2 regions of the Peribacillus sp. NPDC006672 genome follow, and region 1 is predicted to be linked to the other one. Evidence: riboswitches for the same ligand, from Rfam matches in the RefSeq annotation. Region 1 holds a riboswitch; the other holds the start of a gene.
What was found. Region 1 has a riboswitch for preQ1 ahead of queC (7-cyano-7-deazaguanine synthase QueC). Riboswitches for the same ligand answer to the same signal wherever they lie in the genome.
Positions count from the first base shown of each region.

Region 2: linked by a shared signal. The riboswitch ahead of queF (preQ(1) synthase) and the one ahead of queC (7-cyano-7-deazaguanine synthase QueC) in region 1 are both predicted to bind preQ1.

Region 1 is NZ_JBNNOR010000001.1:13,615-25,292, reverse strand. Features, by position in the region: gene ACQKKK_RS00125 (TetR/AcrR family transcriptional regulator) at 147-719, shown strand; gene ACQKKK_RS00120 (DUF4260 domain-containing protein) at 773-1,120, shown strand; gene queE (7-carboxy-7-deazaguanine synthase QueE) at 1,174-1,902, opposite strand; gene queD (6-carboxytetrahydropterin synthase QueD) at 1,895-2,365, opposite strand; gene queC (7-cyano-7-deazaguanine synthase QueC) at 2,365-3,030, opposite strand; PreQ1 riboswitch class I at 3,086-3,128, opposite strand; gene ACQKKK_RS00100 (methyl-accepting chemotaxis protein) at 3,301-4,980, shown strand; gene ACQKKK_RS00095 (hypothetical protein) at 5,471-5,683, shown strand; gene pgsB (poly-gamma-glutamate synthase PgsB) at 6,478-7,659, shown strand; gene pgsC (poly-gamma-glutamate biosynthesis protein PgsC) at 7,675-8,124, shown strand; gene ACQKKK_RS00080 (CapA family protein) at 8,135-9,436, shown strand; gene ACQKKK_RS00075 (gamma-glutamyltransferase family protein) at 9,507-11,087, shown strand; gene ACQKKK_RS00070 (CapE family protein) at 11,158-11,307, shown strand; gene ACQKKK_RS00065 (poly-gamma-glutamate hydrolase family protein) at 11,393-11,678, shown strand, end outside.
Region 2 is NZ_JBNNOR010000021.1:49,961-61,638, reverse strand. Features, by position in the region: gene qoxA (cytochrome aa3 quinol oxidase subunit II) at 60-992, shown strand; gene qoxB (cytochrome aa3 quinol oxidase subunit I) at 1,067-3,013, shown strand; gene qoxC (cytochrome aa3 quinol oxidase subunit III) at 3,013-3,609, shown strand; gene qoxD (cytochrome aa3 quinol oxidase subunit IV) at 3,611-3,895, shown strand; gene ACQKKK_RS23230 (YfmQ family protein) at 4,218-4,667, shown strand; gene ACQKKK_RS23225 (BA3454 family stress response protein) at 4,928-5,062, opposite strand; gene ACQKKK_RS23220 (DMT family transporter) at 5,367-6,224, opposite strand; PreQ1 riboswitch class I at 6,354-6,399, shown strand; gene queF (preQ(1) synthase) at 6,506-7,006, shown strand; gene ACQKKK_RS23210 (aspartate kinase) at 7,495-8,841, shown strand; gene ACQKKK_RS23205 (sensor histidine kinase) at 9,203-10,399, shown strand; gene ACQKKK_RS23200 (response regulator) at 10,396-11,055, shown strand; gene ACQKKK_RS23195 (ABC transporter ATP-binding protein) at 11,198-11,678, shown strand, end outside.

The DNA of each region.
Region 1 (11,678 bases):
TTCAGATTTACTATGTTTGACGTTATCGTTTAATTTTAGTTACATTTAATGGTAAACCCTTTAGAAAATTGTCTAATATTTGACATTTGTAAATCAGCACGGTATCATTCTAATTAACCAGTGGTCAATAAATAAAGGAGGGGAAAATGATGTCGCCAAGGAAATCAGCAGGTAAAGAATTATCCAGGGAAATGGTATTGACTGAAGCTAGAAACCTTTTTGCAACCTTAGGGTATTCGAACGTCTCAATGAGACAATTGGCTAAATCATTGGATTGCAGCCATGGTGCCATTTATTATCACTTTAAAAATAAGGCAGAAATATTTTATAGTTTGGTGAAAACGGATTTTTCCGTTTTAAATCATTTAATCGATGATATCATCATGTCGGAAAATGACCCTTCTCAAAAAATTGAAAAGATTTTATTATGCTTCATTGAGTTTGGTTTAACCCAACAGAATCATTATTCCATCATGTTTTTATCCAAGGAAAAAGAGATTCAGCAGTTGCTTCAATTCGATTCTAATAAAACCTATGAAAAGCTAATCCAATCTTTGACAGAATTAACCGACAACAAACTGAATCCTGCATCCATATGGTCCATTTTCCTTTCTCTTCACGGATTCATAACTTTTTATATTAATTCTGAACTATCCTATCCAGATGTAAAAGGTTTAGCTTATTTTCACGTAAAAAATATCATCAGGAACATTGTTTGATTTTTTACCAATATTATTGACCAGTGGTTAATTAATTTTCGGGAGGTTTGAAAATGGTAAAGAAATTCCTTCATATCGAAGGACTCATGGTCCTTTTAGCAATGATTTACATCTATTCGTTATATGAATTCAGCTGGTTGATTTTCCTTTTATTGATTTTATCCCCTGATGTTTCAATGTTTGCCTACCTGATTGATGATCGAGTTGGAGCAAAGGTTTATAACTTTTTTCATACTTATACCCTGTCCATCTTCATGATTTTGCTCGCCATTTTTCTAAAGTCTGATGCATTTATGATGATTGGTTTAATTTGGACAGCGCATATTGGGATGGATCGCTTATTTGGGTATGGCCTTAAATACACATCATCCTTCAAAGCTACACACATTCAAAGGCTGTAATAAGCTTAAAAGGCAGTGTGATTACGCATCACACCGCCTTCTGTCTCTTATCTTTACACGCCCCGCTTGTTGCCCCATATATAGGTATGCAGCTGTGGCAGCACTTTCACATCATTTAATTCATTATCGGCTATCACTTTATCAATTAACTCTTCATATTTCCTCAAAAGCCCGCTGATCAATTGACGATCATCCGCCGTACTGCTGTCGTCATTGCCGACCTGCAGATAAAAAGGAATATCGGGGTAACGGCCATGTACATTTTTAGCATATTGATAATCCTCTTCATTAAAGACGACTACCTTCAATGAGACATGGTTTTCAGGGTTTCGATTGGCAAGGTTCGAGATGATTTGGTCGAGCACCGTAAAGTCTGTATTCATTTTTGAGCTCGGCGGCTTAGGAGAAATGGTCAGTTCATCAATATCGAGAAACCAATCCTGCCATCGGCTCCCTTGTGTCTCGACACCTATTTTCATTTTATTTTCATGTAGGATTGCTACCAAGCTGTTTAAGTTTTTCAGCAGTGCCGGGTTTCCGCCTGATATCGTCACGAAGGAAAAACCGGAACCCCCAATCCGCTTCAGCTCATCCCATATTTCCTCGGCAGTCATTTGGACGGTATCTTCCTTACCAGTGCCATCCCAAGTAAATGCGGAATCACACCAGGCACATGAATAATCGCAGCCTGCCGTCCGAACGAACATGGTTTTTTGACCAATGACCATTCCCTCTCCTTGGATGGTCGGTCCGAAGATTTCCATAACCGGTAGTTTACTCACTTTCCATCCACTCCCGTCTGGCTTCAGCATAACTTGTCGGCGTTTCGTATAGCCGAACAAATTCGACCCTAGCACCCTCATATTCCTTTAATGAAAGGGCTTCGGCCATCTTTTCATAGATCCAGACAACCATATTTTCAGCCGTAGTGTTCATGAGCGGCAAGGTTTCATTCAAATAACGATGATCAAGGTGGATTTCAATTTCATTTTTCCATATATCCTTGATGTCCCCGAAATCTATCATCAAACCGCGTGAATCCGTATACCCGCTCAATCCGAAAATGACCTTATACGTGTGGCCATGCAAGTTCTTGCATTTTCCTTCATAGTCATGTAGATGGTGTGCTGCGTCAAAGGTAAATTCCTTACTGACCATGACCCTTTTAGATGTATAATTCAATTGGCTGCGCTGAATATCTTGATCTATTTTTTGGAGTTTATCTACTATAGTAAAACCGTACATCACGAAAGCACCTTCCGTCTGCTTACATAGTCATCCAATCCTTTTTTCCGCAACTTACATGCCGGACAATCTCCACAGCCGTCGGAGATGATCCCGTTATAGCAAGTCAGGGTCTTTTCGCGGACAAAGTCGAACGCGCCAAGCTGATCGGCAAGCTCCCATGTTTCCTCTTTATTAAGCCACATAAGCGGCGTATCAATCACGAATGACTGGTCCATCGACAAATTCAAGGTCACGTTCAACGATTTAATGAATACATCGCGGCAGTCCGGATATCCGCTGAAGTCCGTTTCACAGACACCGGTGACAATATGTTTAGCGCCAATCTGACTGGCCAGCACTCCGGCAAACGAAAGGAACAGTAAATTCCTCCCTGGTACGAACGTCGACGGCAATTCCCCGTCTTCTCCGTCCTCCACTGCAATGTCACTTCTCGTCAAAGCATTCGGTGCCAGTTGGTTCAGCAGCGACATGTCAAGGATATGATGGGTCACGCCCAATTCTTTGGCAATTTCTTGAGCACATTCGATTTCCAAGCTGTGCCGCTGATTATAATCAAACGTCACCGCTTCCACTTCCTCATATCTCTCCATCGCCCAGAACAGGCACGTCGTACTGTCCTGACCTCCGCTAAACACAACCACTGCCTTTTCTTTCTTCTTCATTTCTATAAAACTCCTTTTTACGGAAAAAAACAGCACCCTAAGAATAGAGTACTGTTTCTCCTTAGTTTTTTTGAGAGGGTAGCTAGAACCTCTTCCGCCATAACGCGGATTATTATATTTTTCCAAGTCAATAGTAACTTGAAAACAAGAAGAAATCAAGATGTTTAAATTATACCTAACTGAAAACTTGGTTAACTTCTCATCTGCTTAAATAGCCCATTTTTTATCCGATAAAAAAAGAGTGAATAAAATATAAAGGGGTTCATTAATTTGAAAAGTATTAAAGGAAAGATATTGGTAGCATTTTCACTGACCATATCTTTGTGTATCATCTTAGGAGCATTTAATATTTATAACAGCAACAAGTCACTTGTACATTCCAAAGATATTATTAGCCATGAATTGCCGATTCTTATTGATGAAGAACAACTACTCAATAATGTTGCACAAAGAAGCGCACTTGCAAGAGGCTATATTCTATTTGGCGACAAAAGTAATAAAGAGAAGTTCTTAAAATATACCGAAGAAAGCAAAGCCATTCAGGAGGATCTTTTAGCCTTAAGTGATTCTGAAAAAGCGAAGGAATTGATTGAGAAAAGCGTGGATTGGAGAACCATTATTCTAGAACGCGTATTTACACAATATGATCAAGGAAATGAAGAACGTGCTATAGAAATACTAAAGGATGAAGTTGCACCAATAAGCACTGAATTGATGGATGGGTATAGAGAGCTAGCTTCCGAACGCGAGAAAACGATTGTCGCTTCAGGTGAAACCGTCATCGCAAGCGGGGAATCGGTTAAGTCTACAAGTATCATCATATCCATTGCGGCAGTCCTTATCGGCCTTGTGCTTGCACTTGTGACTGCCAACCTCATTACCACCCCCCTCCTTAAAGTCAGGGACAGGATGAAAATGGTTGCTGACGGAGAACTGAACCATGAGCCCCTGGAGCAGAAGTCAAATGATGAAATGGGCGAATTAACGGTATCCGCCAACCAAATGCAGAAAAACCTTCGTGATACGATTGAAAAAATGCTGGTTGTATCCGAATCCATTTCCAACCAAAGCGAGGATCTGACTCAATCAGCAAATGAAGTGCAACAGGGCAGCAGACAGATAGCGACTACCATGTACGAACTTTCGGAAGGTTCGGAGTCACAAGCCAACCGGGCAGCTGAAATGGTTCGCATGATGGATGATTTCACCGGCAAGATCGAGCAGGCCCATCTTGAAGGAATGGAAGTATCTCAAAGTTCGACCGAGATCCTATCCTTGACCAAGGAGGGCACCACTTTAATGCGCAGTTCAGTCCAACAAATGAAAATGATTGATGGAATTGTCAAAAATGCCGTCGAGCAAGTGAAAAGACTCGATTCTCAATCACAGGAAATCTCACAGCTAGTACAGGTCATCAAGGATATATCCAATCAAACCAACCTATTGGCGCTGAATGCAGCCATAGAAGCAGCACGCGCTGGTGAACATGGCAAGGGCTTCGCCGTCGTCGCAGCTGAAGTGCGGAAACTCGCTGAAGGGGTCACACAATCCGTTGGGGATATCACCGATATTGTCTCCGCTATTCAAACGGATTCAAAAACGGTCGTTCACTCCCTTGAAGATGGTTATACACAGGTTGATGAAGGCACGAAACAGATTACGCTCACCGGCCAAACCTTTGAAACAATCAATCACTCTGTCGGGAATATGGAAATGAAAGTACAGCATATTACAGCTGAATTGAACTATATCTCCAAAAATAGTAAAGAAATCAATCAGGCCATCGAAGATATCGCAGCCGTTACTGAAGAGTCCGCGGCAGGAATCGAACAAGTCTCTGCCTCCGCTCAACAATCCAGTTCTTCGATGGATGAAATCACTAATCATGCCTGTGAACTCGCATCTTCTGCTGAACTGCTAACCGAACAGGTCAAAAAATTCCAATTATGATACAGAAAATTTCCCGTCACTTAAACGCGGGAAATTTTCTGTTTCTCTCCTTCATGGTGATTGTTTCGTTTTCGTGTATTCAGGGTATAGATGACTATACACATTAATACTCATGAAAAGAAAATACTCATGAAAAAATAAAACTATCAAAAGTGGTTGGAAGTGAATATTTTCTTTCGTTTTCAGAATATTTAGTGTATAATGAATTTATTAGAAATATTTAAACTGAAATACTTCTCACTTCCAATACCCACTTGCTGGAAATTCCCAGTACACGAACTCACTTAATCCCAACATCTCATTTCAACCCAATGCACGGGCCCTTATACTCAGTAGGTTCCATTGCACGCTTTCTTGAAAATCAAACAATTCACAACTTTTTTCACAGAAAAACATAAATTTCACTCCAAAATTGTAAAAAAGGTTAAATTTCACCAATAATGTGTTACTATTAAACCAAGACCTTTTAACCCCATAAGGAGGAATTCATATGAAACGTTTTTTCAAATTCATAGCAGATTTTAACGAAAGAAAAGCACTCGAACGGGAAAACAACGATTTCTTTCGCAAAGAATACGAAAATTATATGAAGATGAATTCTGAAAATCAAGGTAGAAGGAGATTAGCTCCTAGACTTTATGTGATTGAAGGCGGTAAAAAAGGCCCCAACATTGAAATTTCTGACAGAAAGAAATCAAGTTAACCTGATCCCTTCAAATGATCAGCTACTAATGTTGCAGTTCATACCCTACAAACGTCACAGGTTCTCCATGAATAAAGGAGATTCATTACCCATATCATTCATTTAAAATATACATGCCAAAAGCTCAGATATACTTCTGAGCTTTTTTTATTTTTCATTCTTCTATTAACACTATATTAATAGAAGTAACTAGGTATTTTTTAAAAAATTGGATTAACTTTAGTTTATTTCATGTTTTAGGTAAAGGTCACATTATAGGCCCATGGGTATTTCTCTAGAAAAAAACCCAAAACTTTCAAAAAAAAGAGATGTGTTCTTTTACTCATCTTTGTTCATATTCAAATAAGTCCAACTAAATGAGTCGATAGGTGTACTATCTTACATTGAATGACAAATCCATAAATATTGTTACGTTTTGGTCAATTTAATGGGTATAAACAATCAATAAAGTGTAATAAACCTCACTTTTAAAAACACTTTATTATTCAAATATAGCCAGTAAGAATCGGGTTCAAATGCCTATAAAACTATTTTAATTCTATTCAAAATGGGTCTTTATTAAACTTTCCATAATTTAGTGTAAACAAATCAAGGTTTTACTCGACTTTCAGCCATATCTTTGTACTCATAAAACATTTTATTCCATTAGATACTATTACACTCCTATATACATTTTTTTCAAAAAGCTTACAAAAATTATATTACGATAGAATAATTGCCTCTTGCCTATTAAGTTTAAAATCATGTAGTGTGTATTCAGTAAATCAAATATTTAAAAAAAGAGAGGTTAAAAAATGGCACCAATATTTATTTGTGCGATCTTTTTGCTTGGCTATGGCATCTTTGAACAAAGACGCCATCAGAAGCGTCTCGACTCCATTCCGGTACGTGTGAATGTAAATGGTATTCGAGGCAAATCGACTGTAACGCGTCTAATTACAGGTGTGATCCAGGAAGCTAAGTACAAAACAGTAGGTAAAACAACGGGAACTTCAGCAAGAATGATCTACTGGTTTACCGACAAAGAAAAACCAATTAAACGCCGCCCAGAGGGACCGAACATTGGAGAACAACGGCGTGTAGTTAAAGAAGTTGCCGATTTAGGAACGGAAGCACTGGTTTGTGAATGTATGGCCGTTCAGCCTGACTATCAATTAATCTTCCAAAATAAAATGATCCAAGCAAACATTGGGGTCATCGTGAATGTACTAGAAGACCATATGGATGTCATGGGACCGACAATGGATGAGGTTGCAGAAGCCTTTACAGCTACAATACCCTATAATGGTCACTTGATTACCATCGAAAGTGAGTATTTGGACTTTTTCAAGAAAATTGCCAAAGAACGCAACTCAAAAGTGATCGTTGCAGATAATTCAAGAATTTCGGAAGATTTCTTGCGCGAATTCGACTATATGGTATTTCCGGATAACGCATCACTGGCTTTGGCCGTTGCAGAAGCTTTAGGCATTGATGAAAAAACAGCTTTTCGCGGCATGTTAAATGCGCATCCCGATCCAGGGGCCATGCGGATCACCAGGTTTGGAGATCCAATCAAGCCAACTTTCTTTGTCAATGGCTTTGCTGCAAACGACGCGGCATCGACGCTGAACATCTGGGAGCGTGTCAAAACGTTCGGATACAGCCCAGAACCTCCTATCGTCATCATGAACTGCCGTGCTGACCGTGTGGACCGTACAGAGCAGTTTGCAAGAGATGTATTGCCGTACATTAAATCTACAATCGTCATTGCCATTGGTGAAACCACATCACCAATAACAAGGGTATTCGAGCAAGGTAACTTGGATACAAAAGAATATTGGGATTTGGAAAACTGGTCAACTGAAGAAATCGTGGCCCGTCTTCGCCCATTGATGAAAAATCGCATCGTCTACGGTGTCGGGAATATACACGGCGCAGCGGAACCATTAATTGAAGCATTCATGAAATCTAAAACAAAGCAAAAAGCAAGTTAAGTAGGAGGAACCTTAATGTTTGGATCGGATTTATATGTAGCCCTAGTACTGGGAGTAACGCTTAGCCTTATATTTTCAGAAAAAACGGGTGTCGTACCCGCAGGACTTATTGTGCCAGGTTATTTGGCATTAGTATTTGATCAATGGGAAATCATGCTGGTCATCTTGACCATTAGTATAGTAACTTATTTAATCGTCACTCACGGCCTTTCAAGATGGGTGATTTTATATGGAAGAAGAAAATTCGCAGCCATGATGGTGACCGGGATTTGCTTGAAACTCCTATTGGACTTAGTCTATCCCGTCATGCCATTTGAAATATTCGAGTTTCGGGGAATCGGTATAATCGTACCCGGTTTGATAGCGAATACCATTCAAAGACAAGGAATGCCATTGACACTTGGCAGCACGCTTTTATTATCCGGCTTAACGTTCGGATTAATGAACGTGTACTACCTATTCTGAGGTGCAAAAAATGAAACGAACTTTAAATGCAAAAGAAAAAACACTTATCTTTATTAAACGCACGAAGAAAAAGAATCTTAAATACACTGGAATCATACTACCTATATTACTAATCGCTTTAGTCATTACCACTTGGATGGGACGGGCTGAAGAAGTGAAAACAAACGCTTCAAAAACTGATCAACCATTGACGATGACAATGGTCGGTGATGTGATGATGGGACGTTTTGTTGATGAAGTAACGGAAAAGCACGGGTATGATTACCTCTTCCGTTATATGAAGCCCTATTTTACCGATTCAGACTATGTCAGTGGGAATTATGAACATCCCGCTTTAAAAGAAGAGGTATCCAACTACAAGGAAGCAGACACGGCCATCAGGTTAAACTCCAATAATGATGGTGTGAAAGCCGTTAAAGATGCTGGCTTCTCAGTGATGACTTTGGCCAATAACCATATGATGGACTTCGAAGAACGAGGACTGCTTGACACGCTTGATGAATTCAAAACTGCGGATATGCATTATGTCGGTGCTGGATCGAACACTGCCGAAGCTAAAAATAGCATCGACTATGCGGATGTTAATGGCGTGCGTGTCGCAACACTTGGCTTCACAGATGTTTACGGTAAGGATGCCGTGCCAAAAAGTAATAAAGCCGGGATATTGAATACCAACCCTGATTTATTATTTGAAATGATTGAAAAAGCTAAGGATGACAAGCAAGGCAATGCAGACTTGGTTGTCGTGAATGTTCACTGGGGAATAGAGTATTCAACATCAACAACCGCTCGTCAAACAGAATTGGCTAAAGCGATAATCGATGCAGGAGCTGATATCATCATCGGCCATCACCCCCATGTGCTTCAATCGTTTGATGTTTATAAAGATGGAATCATTTTCTATAGCTTAGGAAACTTCGTGTTCGATCAAGGCTGGACACGCACAAAGGATTCAGCCATGGTTCAATACCATTTAGCGGAAGACGGAAAAGCTACAGTCGATGTGGTTCCACTGCAAATTGAAGAAGCAACACCAAGGCCAGCTACCTCTTCAATCGACAAATCACGTGTTTACCGTCAGTTGACGAAGGAAACGAGTGAAAAAACCCAATGGTCGAAAAAAGAAGATCATATCGAAATTACATTGGATCACAAGAAGGTAATCGATCATAAGGCTCAACGTGAGCAAGAAGAAAAAGCTGCAAAAGAAAAGAAAGCTGCACAAGAAGAAAAAGCAGCGAAAGAAAAGAAAGCAGCACAAGAGAAAAAAGAAGTAAAACCTGTACAACAGAACATACAACCCATTCAGTAAGGAACGATTGGATACTACTATGTGAAAAGTGAAACAACTTGGAAGCTCAACCTAACAGGGGGAAAAATCGATGATTAACAGTATGACGGGAAAAGTATTCATTTCCCTTTGCATGCTCATATATTTAGCTGGATGTTCGAAGACACCCCCTATTTCTGACACGAATGATCCGATCAAGAGTAAAACGGAACAATCATATGGGGTCAGTGCTTCAAACTCAATCGCAATAGATGTCGGGATGGAAATATTGGATAACGGCGGAACGGCGGCTGATGCCGCAATTGCGGTATCCTATGTATTAGGTGTAGTCGAACCTTTTGGATCTGGCGTGGGTGGCGGCGGCGGTATGCTGATTGCCCCTGAATCCGGAGACCCTATTTTTATCGATTATCGTGAATCCTCTCCGGAAGACCCAAGTCCAAGACACAATGCGGGGATTCCTGGCTTAGTGGCCGGCATGCAGGTTATAAGCGATAAGTATGGGAGCGTACCAATGGCAGACCTTCTTCAGCCGGCGATAGATTTGGCTGAAGGCGGGTTTGAAGTGGACGGGCCGTTATCATCACGCTTAAAAGCAGCTCAGCCAAGGGTCTATTCCGATAACACTTCACTTTTTTATCCTGATGGTGATGCCATTGAACCAGGCAAAACCCTCATCCAAAAAAGACTTGCTGAAACATTGAAGAAGATTCAACAGGAAGGTCCTGATGGTTTTTATAAAGGGGAAATTGCACGGGATATTAAAAGAAAAACAGACATCGACTTGATGGATTTAAAGCGCTATGAGGTGAAAGAACGTATGCCGGTCCAAGGAACATTTGCCGGTTATGACGTTTTTACCGCCCCTCCTCCCTTTTCCGGGATTACAGTTCTTGAAATGTTAAAGCTCGCCGAGGAAACGAACCTAGGTGATTCTTCAAGCAAATCAGATTATATGAAAATCCTGGGGGGCATCACAAATACCGCTTATCAAGATCGATCAGCACATACGGGTGATGGAATAAGTCACTCTAAGGCTGAACAGTTGCTCTCACCCATTCACTTGAATAATCTTAAAAATAAGATCAAAAGTGAAAGTTGGGAAAATAAAGAAGCGAATGGTTCCGAAGAACATGAAAGCACGACACATTTTGTGATCATGGACAAATATGGAACTGTCGTTTCCGCAACAAATACGCTCAGTAACTTTTTCGGATCTGGTGACTATACGAATGGCTTTTTCCTTAACGATCAATTGAAAAATTTCCGTTCCGGCCTGAATTCTCAAGAGGCATATAAACGGTCAAGAACTTTCACCGCCCCAACCATTCTCAAGAAACCAGGGAAGGAATCGATTGGAATCGGCTCACCCGGTGGTGATAGGATTCCTCAAGTATTGATGCAGGTCCTTTATTCATATACAGAGAATGAAGGCTCATTTCAGGATATCATCGACCGTAATCGGTTCGTCTTTGATGGAAAGAAAATTTATACGGAATCCAGGCTTTCGAATGAAATAATATCCAACTTGGAAGATTCAGGATATGAAGTTATTCAGAAGATTTCCCCCATGTTTTATGGCGGGGTTCAAGTACTCGTTAAAAACGAGAAAGACGGACGACTATCCGGAGCTGGGGATAAAAGAAGAAATGGAAGCTGGAAAGCGCAGTAATAAAATGCTTATCAAGCCTCTCCTTTCGAACACCATATGAATTTTAGTAATGCATAAGGGGACTTAGAATATGAATATCGTAAAAAAAATAACAAGCTGGGTTATACCTGTTGTTCTTATAGCAGCCCTGCTTGTAACCATGAATATGTTCAAACGCACGGAAACTTTAACACCCGACGAGCAACAGAAAATAGAACAATATACGACTATCGAAAAATAAAAAAAGCTGGGGCAACCCCGCTTTTTTTATTTTTGCTTTCAAAGGGTATAGAATGTAAATTGGCTACAAATACGGGAGGATAATCATGAAAAGCTATACTGATTTTGCTGAACTGCAGCAAAATGAACACGAATACCTCGATTACCGCATCATCGTTCATCATAGGATACCTGATATTGCAGTCTTAGCCATACATGGCGGGAATATCGAACCAGGCACTAGCGAAATTGCTGCCGCCCTTGGAGAAAGGCTTTGTGCAAGCACATACCTATTCGAAGGTCTTAAACCAAGGGGGAATCAGGTACTTCATATAACATCCAACTTATTCAATGAACCGATCGGCGTTTCAATGGCAGCGAACGCACAGACCA
Region 2 (11,678 bases), on a different contig from region 1:
AACACTTTGTCCGAATAATTACCAAAAGGAATTTTATTATGTAAGAAAGGGGTAGTACTATGAAAATAAAATGGGCTTTATTAACTATACTTTTTACCATCGCCACTGTGCTAACGGGTTGCGATAACCCATTAATGGTCTTGGACCCTAAAGGGCCAGTAGCTGCAACACAAGCAGATGTCATTATGATATCGATATGGACAATGGCCTTTGTTGTTCTTGTCGTAATCGTACTGTATGTCTTCATGATAATGAAATATCGTGCTTCCAAACAGCGTGATGATTATGAACCACCTCATATTGAAGGAAGTAAGGTTCTTGAAATAATTTGGGTTGCAATCCCAATTTTAATCGTCGCTTTCCTTTCATTTGTTACTGTTAAAACAACAAATGAAGTCGAGGCAACACCTAAAGGATACGAAAAACAGGAACCATTAGTTATCTACGCTGCATCTTCTAACTGGAAGTGGCACTTTAGTTATCCGGAAGAAAATATCGAAACAGTTAACTATCTGTTTTTACCGACTAACCGACCAATTGAATTTAAACTTTATTCATACGGACCAATTGCTAGTTTCTGGATTCCGCAACTTGGAGGACAAAAATATGCTATGTCTGATATGGTTACCACGTTGCACTTAGCGGCTGAAGTACCAGGAGAGTATATGGGTCGAAATTCAAACTTCAGTGGTTCAGGTTTTGCTCAGCAAACGTTCAATGTAAATGTAATGCCTACAAAAGAATATGATAAGTGGGTAAAAGAAATTAAAGCAACTGCTAAACCGATTACTGAGGATAAATTCAATAAATTACTAGAACCTGGTCATGTGGGACAATCCACGTTTACTGGAACTCACTTAGAGTTTTCTCCAGCTCCAGAAGGTGAAAATTCAGGTCATCACCACGGATCATCTGATACTGAAAAAGAATCCGATGAATCTATCAAAGATTCACACGAGGAACATTCAGAACACAGCAACATGAATCATTAAGGGTTTAACTTACAGTCTACTAAACAATTAGTTTTACACGATAAGGATTATTTCCTGAAAGGAGTCACAAAAGTATGGATTACTTTGATCGATTTGCCGTACCTCATCCAAGTCCTGCGATTTATGCATCCATGGTTGCCATTGGCTTAACCATGATTGCGGTTGTTGCCGGAATTACCTATTTTAAAAAATGGGGTTACTTATGGCGTGAGTGGTTAACAACGGTTGACCATAAACGTATTGGTATCATGTACATCTTGTCAGCACTACTTATGCTTTTCCGTGGTGGCGCCGATGCTCTCATGATGCGTGCTCAAACGGCTATTCCAGATAACGGTTTGTTAGATGGACAGCATTATAATGAAATTTTTACAACACACGGGGTTGTCATGATCCTGTTTATGGCTATGCCATTTATCATTGGGTTAATGAACATTGTTACACCATTACAAATAGGGGCACGTGACGTAGCATTCCCACGTCTAAACGCAGTAAGCTTCTGGTTATTCTTTATGGGGGCAATGCTATTTAACATCTCTTTCGTAGTCGGTGGTTCTCCTGATGCAGGCTGGACATCTTACTTCCCGCTGGCAAGTAACGATTTCAGTGAATCAGTAGGTTCGAACTATTACGCGATTGCAATTCAAATAGCTGGTATCGGTACATTACTGACTGGTATCAACTTTATCGTAACCATCTTGAAAATGAGAGCACCTGGCATGAATTTAATGAAAATGCCAATGTTCACATGGTCTATCTTGATTACAAACTTTATTATCGTTTTCGCTTTCCCTGTATTGACGGTGGCACTTGCGTTGATGACAATGGATCGGCTATTCGGTACTCAGTTCTTTACGATGACTAATGGCGGTAGCGATATGCTTTGGGCAAACTTGTTCTGGGTTTGGGGACATCCTGAAGTTTATATAGTTATTCTTCCAGCTTTCGGTATTTACAGTGAAATCATTTCGACTTTTGCACGTCGTAACTTGTACGGGTATAATTCGATGGTAATCTCTATGGTAGCTATCTCTACACTATCTTTCGTAGTATGGGCTCACCATTTTTATACAATGGGTCACGGTGCAATGGTTAACGGTATATTCTCGGTTACCACAATGGCAATTGCTGTTCCGACCGGTGTTAAGATATTTAACTGGTTGTTCACACTTTGGAAAGGTAAAATCGTTTTTACCGTCCCAATGTTATACTCTTTAGCTTTCATTCCGATTTTCACTCTCGGTGGGGTAACTGGGGTTATGCTTGCCATGGCAAGTGCCGACTACCAATACCATAATACAATGTTCTTAGTAGCTCACTTCCACTACGTTTTGATTCCTGGTACTGTATTTGCCGTACTTGCTGGTTTTACGTACTGGTGGCCAAAAATGTTTGGCTTCATGTTGAGCGAAAAGATAGGGAAATGGTCGTTCTGGTTCATTACAATCAGCTTTAATGTAACATTCTTCCCGATGTTCATAACTGGTTTAGATGGGCAAGCACGTCGTATGTATACGTACTCTGAATCAACGGGCTATGGTCCATTGAATTTGCTCTCTTTCGTTGGAGCAATTGGCTTAGCAATAGGTTTTGCGCTTATTGTGTACAATATCTATTGGAGTACTCGTTATGCTTCAAGAAATATTTCAAAAGATCCATGGGATGCACGTTCTCTAGAGTGGGCTACACATACACCAATACCAGAATACAATTTTGCAGTTGTTCCTACAGTTGATTCTACAGAAGCATTCTGGGATTCTAAGAAAAAGGGCTTTAAATTATTTGGTGGTAAAGTAGAAAAGATTCATATGCCAAATAACAGTGGCGTGCCGTTCATCATGAGCTGTATCTTCTTCGTTTGGGGCTTTGCAATGGTATTCAGCATGTGGATCATTGCAATCATTGCAACACTAGGTATCTTTGCATGTATGGCTCACCGTTCATTCGAAAAAGATCACGGACGTTATATCTCCGTTGAAGAAATTGAAGAAACTGAAAATAAATTGCGAGGTGCTAAGTAATGAAAATAGATAACTCGCTGCCACTAGAATATAGTACGGAAGAAAATCGCTTAAAGATTTTTGGGTTTTGGATTTTCTTGGGGGCAGAAATAGCTCTTTTCGCTACACTGTTCGCCACTTATTTTGTATTAATTCATGGTACTGGAAATGGTCCTACAGGGGATGAGCTTTTTAAAGTGCCAACCCTAATGCTTCAAACAATTTTTCTTTTAACCAGTAGTTTTACCATTGGTCTTGGAATCAATGCAATGAGACTTGGCAGACAGAAAGCGATGATTAGTTTCTTCGTTATCACTCTTATTCTTGGTTTAGGCTTTTTGGGAGTCGAAATCTATGAATTCGTGGAGTATGTACATGAAGGAGCAACCATCCAAACAAGTGGTTTCTTATCTAGTTTGTTTGCTTTACTAGGTACGCATGGAGCTCACGTTACACTTGGTTTATTCTGGGGAGCATTCATCATTATGCAGATTAAAAAACGCGGTATGACTCCAGAAACTACAAACAAAGCGTTCATCTTTTCTCTTTACTGGCATTTCTTAGACGTTGTCTGGATTTTCATCTTCAGTTTCGTCTACCTGAAAGGAATGATGTAATATGAAAGAATTATTCCCACGGGGACAAGTTATGGGATTTGCTTTTTCACTAGTCCTGACTTTGGTTGCACTATCGGTTATAGTGTATGATCTCTCACTTAAAATGGCTATGATCATCCTGCTTGTTACAGCCTTCATGCAAGCTGCACTTCAATTTGTTATGTTCATGCATGCAGGAGAGTCTGAAGATAAAGCATCGATTTACACAAACGTTTACTACGGATTGTTTGTTGCATTGGTTACAATTTTCGGTACAATGCTAACAATGATCTGGGGATATCAATAATCCATTCCTGCAAAACTGGGCGTCTTGATGACGCCCAGTTTTTTGTATTTAAATTTTGGTGATTACATACATTCAATTCACTGCGCATAGAAATTTGTATTTTTAAGAAAGAAGAGGAGAATACTGTGATGGAAAATATTAGTGGCTCCTTAATTTTAATTGTGTATCCTGCATTATATTTTTGTGATTTAGTATAAAGTTTTTATATTCACCAATAGTTAAACGTTAATAGAACAGACACATTTCCTAAGAAAAGCTTTCCGCTCTTTTGATATAATAAGTGATATAGTAGTTAACTTATGCCTTAGCGGAGATGATGAATATGACATTACCTGTTTTGATTGTGACAATTCTCATAAGTGTGATCAAATTATTAGTTACCTGTCTTCCAACCGATGCAGTGAATTGGATAATCAGCAAATTTAAAATGCATTCAGAACTTAGTGACGCGAATGCCACCGTAACCTTTGACGGAAAAAGGTTGGAAGGTGAAGAAAAAATACAAGTTATTAATTATTTCAACAAAGCTCAATTTTTGAAAAAGAATCATATATTCCCTGGTAATGAACAATTATTTTTACATCCAGAGAACAGTGGGACTCCATTAGTCATTGATACTAAAGAAGGCAAGAAGGATATAAGATTATTTTTATACATTTACAACGACCACGTGGATGTAGTTAAACAGTACAAGAAGAAAGTAGTTGCGTATAGCCTGTTTTCCAATAGCCTTCAAGAACGTTCAATGCCATTAATAAGGGAATTAGTTTAAAAGGAACATAAAAAAAGACGCTCTTTTTTATGGTTCAGATTGAGAGTTTAATTTTCACAAACTGAAGCATTTAAATTGGCATCATATGAAAAAAACTATAAAAAGTAAATTTAAGGGAAAAATCGTTTATCGTGGGGTTCTTTGAATAGAAAAAATTCAAAAATACATTATAAATCGGTTTGAAATGTGAAAAGTAATTTTGCTGATTATATCTAAAAAGGTAATAAAAAAAGCAGGTATCTAAAGCGATGCCTGCTTTTTTATGCTTTCCATTGTTTTTCCACTTGATGAAGGGCTTGTTGTAAAATTTCTTCTTGATTGGTACCTGGTTTAGTAAGGACGTTAGTTTGATAAGATTTTCCTTGGAAATCAACTGTTACTGTAACTTTTACCATTATGAATCATTCCTTTCCTGGTTCAATATTATATGAGTTGGTTGTGCCTACTTCTTTTATACCCGAGGGGAAAGATTTTTCAAACATTGCGAAGTAGTACAGTGCGGGTTTTAATATTCAAAATTATCTGATATTTAAAGAGGGATGTCAACACTTTTTTTTCGACAGACTCCATTTCCTTACTTATTTTTATGTTTAGAGGATTGTTGTATTGGGGTCAGGCCATACCATATTTTGTGGCTATATAAAGACGACCTGGCTTGTGTGCGCATAACAGCCAGGTTGTTTTTGTGAAATTAACAATTCATATTTTTGTTAAGATAATTCCGATTAATGCTGCAAGTACTCCAGCAATTTGATAGGTTTTTAGTCTTTCTTTGAATAAATAACATCCAGCGAATACGACAACTAAACAATTCAGGCTGACGACAGGGAAAATGATGCTTGCGATCCCGGTGTTCAACGCAAAGAAATAACACCCATAGCCTATCATGCTTAAAAAGCCTACTAAGGAACCGATTTTGACTTCCTTTAGCTTGATTTTTTCATTTTTAAAGGCCAGGGCCGAAAGAAGATAAAGCATTCCGCCTCCATACATTGATACAAGGATATCAAGGGAGTTTAAATGAAGACGTGTTGATGTCGTCATAAGAATGCCGAGCACACCAAAAGATAAGATGGAGAATAATGTGTGCATCATCCAAGGTAAATATTGATGATTGCCCTTAGCGTTAGGTGTATACTGAATGACTAAGGTAGCGAGAAACATGCAGACGATTCCGCTCCACTGCAGCGAAGAAATATGCTCATGAAAAATTAATGCAGCACATAGGATGGGAAATATTGCATTTGCCGCGATCAGTGGTGATGTCAAACTTGCCGGCCCTTTTTCAAAGGCGCTTGCCATCTGGATGTTACCATTAGCGTTCAGTACACCAATAGCTGCACCAAGCAAGATAGATAGCCAGTCAAGCTTCAAACCATCCATAAAAGCTCCATAAAAAATGGACAAAATAAAAGCTGAAAAATAAAAGAAAAATTGGATATGTACCTTTGAGTAACCTTTTCCGCTACTCCATTTAAAAATGCTGTTATTGATTCCGAAACATAAACTGGTGATGAGAGCCGCAAAAATCCACATTGCTTTTATCTCTTCCTTCATGTAGGATAAACTTCTTCTACATTTTAAGCCGTATACATGTAGGAATCAAACCAAATTTAAAAGTATGATTGACAGATTAGATATTTTTTTCTATATTTACTATGACAATTTTAAAATATTTCCCGAAAAACGGGAGAGGTTCATAGCATCACCCTCTTAAAAAAACTATGGCTTTGATTTTTTTTGCGAATCAACCATATCTTTGAGGAGATATGGTTTTTGTTATATAGAGGCCCATTTTATGAATCTCCCCTGACAAACGTGGATGAGGAGGACTTTTTATGTCTGGAAGAAAAGAAGAAGAATTAAAAAAAGATATCACACTGCTTGGGAATCAAGGGACAAAATATACATTCGACTATGCGCCTGAAATTCTGGAGTCATTCGATAACAAACATCCAAACCGTGATTATTTCGTCAAATTCAATTGTCCGGAGTTTACAAGCCTATGTCCAATTACTGGCCAGCCGGACTTTGCAACCATTTACATCAGCTATATCCCCAGTGTAAAGATGGTGGAAAGCAAGTCTTTGAAACTTTATTTATTCAGCTTCCGCAACCATGGTGATTTCCATGAAGACTGCATGAACATCATCATGAATGATTTAATTGAGTTGATGGACCCGAAATATATTGAAGTCTGGGGCAAGTTTACACCTAGGGGCGGAATTTCTATTGATCCATACACAAATTATGGTAAACCAGGGACGAAGTTTGAGGAAATGGCGAATTTCCGCTTGATGAATCATGACTTATACCCGGAAACCGTGGATAATCGCTAAAGATTGGAAAAAGACAAATGCACTTAATCTTGAGCAAAATTCAAAGGGAATTTCAAAAGGGGTTCGGAACGTTTTCATTCCGAACCCCTTTTGTCTACAAACTGAGACTATAGGCAAAAGCGGTTCTATCTAAATGTTAAAACAAAGTTGATTGGAGCGGGTGTGCGAGACTCCTGCGGGAAATACGCGTCCAAGGGAGAGCCCGCAGGCTGAAAGCTGAGGAGGCTCCCGGACCGCCCGCGGAAAGCGAGTGCCCCTACGTTCCAATCAACGTTCAAATTGTACCAGCCATAAAAAAGTAGACAAAGGCATATGCCTTTGTTTTTTTTATTTTTGCTATTCTCATTCAGTAAACTCACTGTTTTGTGCTTTTTAAAAATACAAATGTCCTCTCGGAATGGAATTATTGCTTGATTGTTTCGTAAAAAAACGTAATAATAGGAAGAGATAATTTTGACAGAATATTTTCAAAAATAGGGGATGTCGTAATGAAAGTTGCAAAGTTTGGCGGAAGTTCACTTGCGTCAGGTGAACAGGTGAAAAAGGTATTCGAAATTGTGGTTGCTGAACCAGAGAGGAAGATTGTGGTCGTTTCGGCTCCAGGGAAACGCAATTCAAATGATATAAAGGTGACGGATTTATTGATTGAGGCTGCGGAACAGCAGCTGCGCGGGGATAATGGGGAGCATTTGATAGAAGATGTAGTATCCCGCTATGCGAGCATTGCTGAGGAGTTAAATATATCCGAGGAGGTCATCACTGGAATTCATGGAAATTTAAAAACACTGTTGCATGCAGACCAATCTAACCCGAAGCGCTATTTGGATGCTTTAATGGCCAGTGGCGAGGATAATAATGCGAAGCTAATCGCAGGTTATTTTCAAAGCCGTGGTGTAGAGGCTCATTATATAAATCCAAAGAAGGCTGGCTTGATCGTAACAGATGAAGATGGATTCACCCAGGTGATGCCTGAGTCGTATGATCGGTTATATGCTCTGCGTGATGAGCCTGGAATAGTAGTATTCCCGGGGTTCTTCGGATACACGTTAGATGGTGAGGTTTTAACATTCTCAAGAAGCGGTTCCGATATTACAGGTTCGATTCTTGCAAATGGGGTCAAAGCCGATTTGTATGAGAACTTTACGGACGTGGATGCCGTTTATGCGGTGAATCCAAATGTGGTTTCCAATCCGAAGGGAATCAGGGAATTAACCTATCGCGAAATGCGGGAGCTTTCTTATGCCGGTTTCTCGGTATTTCATGACGAGGCGCTGATTCCTGCATTCCGTGCGGGAATACCAGTCCATATACAAAATACAAACAATCCGACTGCACAAGGGACCCGCATTGTAAGTACACGGGATAATACGAATGGGCCGGTTATTGGGATTGCAAGTGATAAAGGATTTTGCAGTATTTACATTAGCAAATATTTGATGAACCGGGAAGTTGGTTTTGGCCGGAAGCTGCTGCATATCCTTGAAGATTACGGAGTTTCGTATGAGCATATTCCATCAGGCATCGATGATGTGACACTTATTCTAAGGCAGGACCAGATGGAGGGTGAAACCGAGAAGAAAATCATTTCACGAATCAAGAAAGAGCTTCATGCCGATGAAGTGAATGTGGAGCATAATCTTGCCTTAATCATGATTGTAGGTGAAGGAATGCGTCATAATGTCGGTACAACGGCAAGGGCGTCAAAAGCGTTGGCCGAAGCAAAGGTGAACATTGAAATGATCAACCAGGGCTCTTCGGAAGTAAGCATGATGTTCGGTGTGAAAGGGCACAGTGAAGAGACGGCCATTCAGGCCTTATACCACGAATTTTTTTAAGAAAATGAATGTAGAGCCTCCTTGGGAAAGGGGGTTTTTTACCGTGAATTCAAAACCTCGTAAACAAAACGTATTTACGATAATAAGGGGACTTGCTTAAAATTAGTACGTTCGACTAAAAGCGCATGTCAATAGCTATTAAAACTATGGTATGCAATGCGACCACTGTAACAATCAGGAATTGATGCTGAAGCATGACAAAATGAAAAAATTAAATGTATATTCATATTAACATGAGTTCATATGGATGGCTTATTTTATCATTTTTTTGTCGTTTAAAAATCCTTTGCAATTTGACCCTTTATTTTCCACAATAATTTAGGCATGATGAAGGAAGAGGAAACGAAAGAGGGCGGACGAAATGGGTGTGTGGTTAATAAATCTACGAATTTTCATGTTTCTTATGATTAGCTTTTTCTATTACTGGAGAATTCTTGATTCGGATGTGTTATTAAAAGGGGTAGTCATAGTGGCTGCTGTAGGATTTATGCTGAATCATTATTTGCTTTTTCATAATGAATCTTCAGCTAATAAGCTGTGGGTTATCTACCTGGATGGCCTGCTTAGTTTTGGGTTAGGCTTTTTATTTCCGAATTCAACTTTATACTTGATTCTAGTTGGCGTGGTAGCCGTCACCTTGTTTATAGTTGTCGCAGAATCTAAGAGGCATAGAATATATGGGCTGCTTTTTGTTTTGCTATGGCTGATGGTTATGGCTGCAACTTATCTGCAAACAGGAGAGTTAGATTTCCTGGATAACTTGATGAGTATTTCGTTTGTAGCCTTTTCAGCTGTGGTGGGTAATTTGATTAGGCGACTTATTGAAGCGAGCGAGGTTATGAACGAGCAATTCTTGCAATTGAATGTGGCTCATGAAGAGCTATCGGTGGCCCATCAACAACTACAATCTTATTCTCATCAAGTTGAGGAGGCAGCTAAAATCAGGGAACGAAATAGAATTGCCAGGGAGATTCACGATACGGTCGGGCATAAAATGACGGCTTTATTTGTGCAAATGGAATTAGCGAATGAGCTAATCAAGTATGATTTGGATAAAGCGAAGGAGACGATGGGGGTTTGTATGGATTTAGCTCAGGGGGCATTAGAAGAGATGCGTTTTTCCGTCCGAGCTTTGAAGGAGGAAGAAGAGACAGCCTTTTTACCAAGTGTGCATAGGCTGCTTGATGGTTTTTATCAATCAACAGGCTTGCAGTCGACTCTTGAACTTCGAGGAAATCCAAGCAATATCCAAATCGCACTTCAGCTAACGATTATTCGGTTGATACAGGAAAGTTTAACGAATGCAAAGCGTCATGGGGAGGCTTCTGAAACCTCAATAAAGCTTGATTGTTTGCCAGAAAAGATAAGGATTGAAATTGAAGATAATGGTAAAGGTGCAAGTGAGATTATTCCAGGGATCGGGTTAAAAAACATGAAGGACCGGACCGCTGAAATGGGTGGAGAGTTATTATACGAGAGTGTAGGGAACAAAGGGTTCCGCATCTTTGTAGAGTTTCCGTTAGCTGAGAAAAGATGGGCGATAGGAGGAACATCATGATAAGGATATTGATTGCTGATGATCAACCCCTCATTCGTGAGGGGCTGGCAGCGCTTTTGAATTTGCGGCCGGAGATTGAAGTGGTTGGGATGGCGAGCGATGGAATGGAAGCATATGAGAGCTCTTTGGAAATGAAGCCTGATATTGTCTTAATGGATATTAGAATGCCTCAGACAAATGGTGTAGAAGGTACAAAGCTAATCACATCCAGCCTTCCAAGTACGAAAGTGCTGATGCTGACTACTTTTCAAGATAGTGAGCTCATTTTCTCTGCGTTGCAAGAAGGAGCAAGCGGGTATTTACTTAAAGATATGTCAGCGGACATGATTACTAATGCGATAAAGACCGTTATTTCCGGAGGAATGGTGCTTCCTCCGGAAATAACGGCTCAAATGCTGCAAGAGATTAAAAGAAAAAGGGAAACGATAGTGTGTGTTAAACCAGCAGTCCTCCAGGATCTTACAAAACGGGAACATGATGTTCTGTTGAATCTAGGCTATGGTAAAAATAATAAGGAAATTGCAACAACCTTGTCAATCACTGAGGGTACTGTGAAAAACCATGTTTCGAATATAATTAGCAAGCTTGAATTACGTGATCGAACTCAGGCTGCGGTCTTTGCCGTGCGGTATGGGATTACCACGTTTTCAGAGTGAAGATAAAACCTTACAAAGGATAGATGACTTTTAGCATAGCTAAAGGTCATTTTTATTTTCAAGTTCTGTCCTGAGGTAGATGGTTTATTTTTACTTTCAACATAAGATTAAGAGAAATGAGTAAATGAGGAGGAATGACTAGGTGCTCGAGGTGAAAGGGGTTAAAAAATCATTCGGTAAGAAGGTAGTTGTTGATGCTGTTTCCTTTTCCGTGAAAAAGGGGGAAGCCTTCGGTCTACTGGGACCAAATGGAGCTGGGAAGTCTACAACGATTGCTATGATTTGCGGTTTGTTACCTTATGAAGCGGGAGAAATTCTTATCAATGGGCTTTCTGTGAAAAAGGAATCACGTAAGGTCAAAAAGAAAATTGGGATTGTTCCACAAGAGATTGCCTTATATCCGACGATGTCAGCGCTTGACAATCTACTTTTCTGGGCGAGGATGTATGGGCTGACACGATCACAGGCTAAAAAAAGGGCGGAAGTTGTGCTTGGGATCGTCGGTTTAACCAACAGGGCCAAACATAAAATCGAGACGTTCTCCGGTGGAATGAAAAGACGAATTAATATCGGGGCTGCCTTGATGCATGAGCCAGAACTTTTGATTATGGATGAACCAACCG